3 regions of the Streptomyces sp. NPDC001549 genome follow, and region 1 is predicted to be linked to each of the others. Evidence: predicted binding sites of a transcription regulator. Region 1 holds the regulator's gene; each other region holds the start of a gene.

Region 1 (2,200 bases):
GGTCGGGACCACGGTGCCGAAGCCCTGGCACTGCGGGCAGGGGCGCGAGGTCATGACCTGGCCCAGGAAGGACCGGGTGACCTGCGAGACCTCACCGCGGCCGCGGCACATGTCACACGTCTGCGCCGAGGTGCCGGGAGCGGCGCCCTCGCCGGAGCAGGTGTTGCAGACGACGGCCGTGTCGACCTGGATGTCCTTGGTGGTCCCGAAGGCCGCCTCGTCCAGCTCCAGGTCCAGGCGGATCATGGCGTCCTGGCCGCGGCGGGTCCGCGAGCGCGGGCCGCGCTGCGAGGCCTGGCCGAAGAAGGCGTCCATGATGTCGGAGAAGTTGCCGAAGCCACCCGCTCCGAAGCCGCCCGCTCCGCCGCCACCGCCCGAGGAGGACAGCGGGTCGCCGCCGAGGTCGTAGACCTGCTTCTTCTGCGGGTCCGACAGCACCTCGTAGGCCGCGTTGATCTCCTTGAAGCGCTCCTGCGTCTTCGGGTCCGGATTCACATCCGGGTGGAGTTCACGCGCGAGGCGCCGGAAGGCCTTCTTGATCTCGTCCTGCGATGCGTCGCGGCGCACGCCGAGAACGGCGTAGTAGTCCGTGGCCACTTACGACTCCGCCAGGATCTGTCCGACGTAACGTGCCACTGCGCGTACCGCTCCCATCGTTCCGGGGTAGTCCATGCGGGTCGGTCCGACCACGCCGAGTTTGGCGACTGCTTCGCCGCCCGAACCGTAACCGACCGAGACGACCGACGTGGAGTTCAGTCCCTCGTAGGCGTTCTCGTGCCCGATCCGTACGGCCATTCCCGACTCGTTGGCCTCGCCCAGCAGCTTGAGGAGCACGACCTGCTCCTCGAGTGCTTCGAGCACCGGCCTGATCGTCAGGGGAAAATCGTGTCCGAAGCGGGTGAGATTGGCGGTACCGCCGATCATCAGCCGCTCTTCGGCTTCCTCGACCAGGGTTTCGAGGAGTGTCGCGAGCACGGTGGAGACGGTGCTGCGGTCCTCGGCCTCGAAGGATTCGGGGAGGTCCTGGACGAGCGGGGGCACATCGGTGAAGCGGCGCCCGACGACCCGGCTGTTCAGCCGGGCCCGCAGGTCCGCCAGCGAGGTCTCCCCGAAGGGGCTCGGGCAGTCGACGAGCCGCTGCTCGACCCGCCCGGTGTCCGTGATCAGTACGAGCATCAGGCGCGCGGGAGCGAGCGAGAGCAGCTCCACGTGCCGGACGGTCGAACGGGTCAGGCTCGGGTACTGGACGACGGCGACCTGCCGGGTGAGCTGCGCGAGCAGCCGCACCGTGCGGCCGACCACGTCGTCGAGGTCGACGGCGCCGTCGAGGAAGTTCTGGATGGCCCGGCGCTCGGGCGACGACAGCGGTTTGACCCCCGCCAGCTTGTCGACGAAGAGCCGGTAGCCCTTGTCGGTGGGGATCCGGCCGGCGCTGGTGTGGGGCTGGGCGATGTAGCCCTCTTCCTCCAGCACGGCCATGTCGTTGCGCACGGTGGCGGGCGAGACGCCGAGCCGGTGCCGCTCCGTGAGCGCCTTGGAGCCGACCGGCTCCTCCGTCCCGACGTAGTCCTGGACGATGGCGCGCAGCACTTCGAGTCTGCGTTCGCTGAGCATCGCGCACACCTCCAGCTGTGGTCCGTTGCCGTTTTCTGCCGTGTTCGTTGGCACTCTGATCGTTCGAGTGCCAGAGAGCCCCCGCTCAGTGTACGGCCGGGCGGTAAGCCCCTGGCAAGGGAGGCCCGCCAGGGTAGCGTCGCCGTATGGACGTGCGTTGGGAAGAGTCCGGCTGGGAACGGCTGACGGGACGGGCCGGCCGGCGGCGGCTGCCGGTGTGGGACTGCACCGTGGGGCTGGTGGTGGGCGAGGATTCGGTCCTTCTGATCGACCCCGGTTCGTGTGTACGGGAGGGCGCGCAGGTACGCGCCGAGGCGGAGCGGATCACGGGCCGGCGCGTGACCCATATCGCATTCACGCACGGTCATTTCGATCACGTCCTGGGCGGGGCGGCCTTCGCCGGGGCCGAGACGTTCGGGGCGGTCGGGCTGGCCGCACTGCTGTCGACGGGACGCGAGGAGCTGCGCGGGGACGCCGTACGGCACGGGCTCGCGGCGGCGGAGGCGGCGGAGGCGGCGGACCTGCTGGTGCCGCCCCGGCACGCGGTGTCGGGCGAGTGGACGCTGGAACTGGGCGGCGTACAGGT
Region 2 (2,200 bases), on a different contig from region 1:
TGGGGAAGTCCCCTCCGCTGTTTTTGCCCGCCGCATATGAACGGGCCGCGTGAGGGTCGACATTGGGCCAATGTGCAGGTGCGGTATGGGGCTTTGGCGAGATATGTCAGGCCCGAGTTGCCCTGGAGTATGGCAAATTTTCACTCTATTTCAATGTTTCTCGGTGTCCAGAATTCTCATCGGATTGACCTGTTGCAGACAGCATCCGCGCAGATACATTCAGCCTCGGTCGACGCGTTCCGACGCAAGTTCTGACCCGGGATCGTGAAGTGCGTTCCTGCGCAAGGGCCAGTAATAGGGGAGTTAGGCATGGCTCAGGGCACCGTCAAGTGGTTCAACGCGGAGAAGGGCTACGGCTTCATCGCGGTCGACGGTGGTGCGGATGTGTTCGTCCACTACAGCGCCATCCAGATGGACGGGTACCGCACCCTTGAAGAGGGTCAGCGGGTCGAGTTCGAGATCTCGCAGGGCCAGAAGGGTCCGCAGGCGGACATGGTCAAGCTCGCACTCGGCTAGTCCTGGAGCGATCGACCACCGACGCACAGTCTTCATCGAAGACCTGGAACACCACGAGGGGCCCACATCCTGGACACGGGATGGGGGCCCCTCGTGCGTGTGCCCGGGAGTAGCGGGGCGTTGCGCGAAGCCGCTTGCGCCCACCCGTCACCCGACCGCCACCCCTCAACGAGGCTTCTTCGAAGCCGCTTGCACTCTCGGGGGTCGAGTGCTAATCATTGGCGTTAGCACTCTCCACGTGAGAGTGCTACTGAAACGAGGACCGGGTCGGTGAGGCCCGCAGGGTCCGGCGGGAAGGAACCGCCGGGCACGCAGGCCGTCCGTCGCGGGCGCGGGCGCGGTCCTGGGAGCAATCCACCGCTGTCCGGGAGGACCACTTCAGATGGCCAAGATCATTGCGTTCAACGAGGAGGCCCGGCGTGGTCTCGAGCGTGGGATGAACCAGCTCGCCGACGCCGTCAAGGTCACCCTTGGCCCCAAGGGTCGCAACGTCGTCCTTGAGAAGAAGTGGGGCGCCCCCACGATCACCAACGATGGTGTCTCCATCGCCAAGGAGATCGAGCTCGAGGACCCGTACGAGAAGATCGGCGCCGAGCTGGTCAAGGAAGTCGCCAAGAAGACGGACGACGTCGCCGGCGACGGTACGACCACCGCCACCGTCCTGGCCCAGGCGCTCGTCCGCGAGGGCCTGCGCAACGTGGCCGCCGGTGCCAACCCGATGGCCCTCAAGCGTGGTATCGAGAAGGCCGTCGAGGCCGTCTCCGCCGCCCTGCTCGCCCAGGCGAAGGATGTCGAGACCAAGGAGCAGATCGCTTCGACGGCCTCCATCTCCGCCGCCGACACCCAGATCGGCGAGCTCATCGCCGAGGCCATGGACAAGGTCGGCAAGGAAGGCGTCATCACCGTCGAGGAGTCCCAGACCTTCGGTCTGGAGCTGGAGCTCACCGAGGGTATGCGCTTCGACAAGGGCTACATCTCGGCGTACTTCGCCACCGACATGGAGCGCATGGAGTCGTCCCTCGACGACCCGTACATCCTGATCGTCAACTCCAAGATCGGCTCGGTCAAGGACCTGCTGCCGCTCCTGGAGAAGGTCATGCAGTCTGGCAAGCCGCTGCTGATCATCGCCGAGGACGTCGAGGGCGAGGCGCTCTCCACCCTCGTCGTCAACAAGATCCGTGGCACCTTCAAGTCCGTCGCCGTCAAGGCCCCGGGCTTCGGTGACCGCCGCAAGGCCATGCTCGGTGACATCGCCATCCTCACGGGCGGCACGGTCATCTCCGAGGAGGTCGGCCTCAAGCTGGAGAACGCCGGTCTCGACCTGCTCGGCCGCGCCCGCAAGGTCGTCATCACCAAGGACGAGACCACCATCGTCGACGGTGCCGGTGACAGCGACCAGGTCGCCGGTCGCGTGAACCAGATCCGCGCCGAGATCGAGAACTCCGACTCGGACTACGACCGCGAGAAGCTCCAGGAGCGCCTCGCGAAGCTGGCCGGCGGCGTGGCCGTCATCAAGGCCGGTGCCGCGACCGAGGTCGAGCTCAAGGAGCGCAAGCACCGCATCGAGGACGCCGTTCGCAACGCGAAGGCGGCCGTCGAGGAGGGCATCGTCGCCGGTGGTGGCGTGGCGCTGCTGCAGGCTTCCGCGGTCTTCGAGAAGCTGGAGCTGGAGGGTGACGAGGCG
Region 3 (2,200 bases), on a different contig from region 1:
CGGCGATGATCAGCAGCGGCTTCGAGGCGCCGGCCTGGATGACCTTCTCCAGCAGCGGCAGGAGGTCCTGGATCGAGGAGATCTTGCCCTGGTTGATCAGGATGTACGGGTCGTCGAGGACGGCCTCCATACGCTCCTGGTCGGAGACCATGTACGGCGAGAGGTAGCCCTTGTCGAAGGCCATGCCCTCGGTGAACTCCAGCTCCAGGCCGAAGGTGTTGGACTCCTCGACGGTGATGACACCGTCCTTGCCGACCTTGTCCATCGCCTCGGCGATGAGCTCGCCGACCTGCTGGTCCTGCGCGGAGAGCGCGGCCACGGCGGCGATGTCGGACTTGTCCTCGATCGGGCGGGCGGTCGCGAGGAGCTCCTCGGACACGGCCTTGACCGCGGCGTCGATGCCCTTCTTCAGGGCGGCCGGGGAAGCACCCGCGGCGACGTTGCGCAGACCCTCGCGGACCAGCGCCTGGGCCAGCACGGTGGCGGTGGTGGTGCCGTCACCCGCGATGTCGTTGGTCTTGGTCGCCACCTCCTTCACGAGCTGCGCGCCCAGGTTCTCGTACGGGTCGTCCAGCTCGACCTCGCGAGCGATGGTGACACCGTCGTTGGTGATGGTGGGGGCGCCGAACTTCTTGTCGATGACGACGTTGCGGCCCTTGGGGCCGATCGTCACCTTGACCGTGTCGGCAAGCTTGTTGACGCCGCGCTCGAGGGCGCGACGGGCGTCCTCGTCGAACTTCAGGATCTTCGCCATGGGAGCGGTTCAGCCCTCTCGAAAACTCGGGTTTAACGAGCTGCGCCCCTCGCCGCCCGGCAATCAGCGGGGTGACCAGGGGCGCAGCTCAAAGCAGTACTGATGAAGAGAATTACTTCTCGACGATCGCGAGCACGTCGCGAGCCGAGAGGACGAGGTACTCCTCGCCGCTGTACTTCACTTCGGTGCCGCCGTACTTGCTGTAGAGCACGATGTCGCCGACGGTGACGTCCAGCGGGAGACGCTGGCCGTCCTCGAAGCGGCCCGGGCCCACCGCGAGGACGACGCCCTCCTGGGGCTTCTCCTTCGCGGTGTCCGGGATGACCAGGCCGGAAGCCGTGGTCTGCTCGGCGTCCAGCGGCTGGACCACAATGCGGTCCTCAAGCGGCTTGATGGCAACCTTGGAGCTGGTGGTCGTCACGATCCGACCTCCCCCTTCGGAGATCCGGGGTTAACTGTCTGAGGTGGCGACCAGGTCGATCCGTCGTCGCGGGTGCCGGATCTGCCTGTCGCTGTGTTGGCACTCACCAGGGGCGAGTGCCAGGTGCGAGACTATTCCGGCGATTAGCACTCGGTCAAGCGGAGTGCCAATTCCCGACCGCCGGGCGTTGCGCGAAGGGGAACCGGAACGTCGCCCACCGGGCCGCACAGGCGTCGGGGACCACCCCTCTCCACCGCCTGGCCAGGACAAACGCAGAGCGGCGCCGGCGCGACACCGTCCCGATGGCCGCGGGCCTGACGATCAGGATCTTCGCGTTCTCGTCGGCCGGAAGGCGACGTTCACGCGGAGCGGTGGCGGCGGTGGCGGCGCCCGCGGCCGTCGGCGACCGCGGGCCGAAAAACCGCACGCACGTCCGTTCGACCTCACTACTGTCCCCGGTATGACCAGGACGAACTCCGGCGTGCGATGGATCCATGCCGTCCCGATCTCGGTCGGCATCGCCGCCGGGATCTTCATGTACTACGCGGCCGTACCGCGGCTGATCACCCAGCTGACGGGGGTGGAAGGCACGTTCAGCGCGGAGATCTGCACGTGGGGCGACTTCGACGCCGAAGGGGACCGGAGGATGTCGTGCGCGGGGGACTTCACCGCCTCCGACGGATCGTTCGCCCTCTCGGGGATCGGGATCGACGGCATGTTCGACGACCGGCCGAAGGCGCCGGTGGCCGCCCGTGTCAGCGGGCCGTCGGCCGACCATGCCGTGCAGACGGACCTCGGCACCTCGCTCGGGCCGATAGGCGTGGGACTGACCGCCTTCGCGTTCCCCGCCTGGGCGCTGACCGCGGCCACCCGCGACGCCCTCGACCGCCGCAGACGCCAGCGGAACCGCCCTCCGCAGCCTGACGTCGACCCCAACTCGTGGGGCCCCCTCCCGTCCGCGTGACGTGCCCCTGCGGGGTGCCCTGCGGGCGGCTCGGCAGTGCACGGCGGGTCCGGATCCACGC

Evidence for each region. Region 1 encodes HrcA, which represses chaperone genes, less so after heat shock. Its sites were predicted from a motif close to TTNGCACTCNGNNNNNCNGAGTGCNAA; they were not measured.
Region 2: the regulator HrcA is predicted to act here: its motif matches at 705-731, upstream of groL (chaperonin GroEL).
Region 3: the regulator HrcA is predicted to act here: its motif matches at 1,319-1,345, upstream of groES (co-chaperone GroES).

The regions. Positions count from the first base shown of each region.
Region 1 is NZ_JBIAVJ010000002.1:67,320-69,519, forward strand. Features, by position in the region: gene dnaJ (molecular chaperone DnaJ) at 1-597, opposite strand, end outside; gene hrcA (heat-inducible transcriptional repressor HrcA) at 598-1,614, opposite strand; gene ACFY04_RS03225 (MBL fold metallo-hydrolase) at 1,761-2,200, shown strand, end outside.
Region 2 is NZ_JBIAVJ010000023.1:114,230-116,429, forward strand. Features, by position in the region: gene ACFY04_RS31440 (cold-shock protein) at 310-516, shown strand; gene groL (chaperonin GroEL) at 899-2,200, shown strand, end outside.
Region 3 is NZ_JBIAVJ010000016.1:57,979-60,178, forward strand. Features, by position in the region: gene groL (chaperonin GroEL) at 1-754, opposite strand, end outside; gene groES (co-chaperone GroES) at 867-1,175, opposite strand; gene ACFY04_RS24760 (hypothetical protein) at 1,636-2,139, shown strand.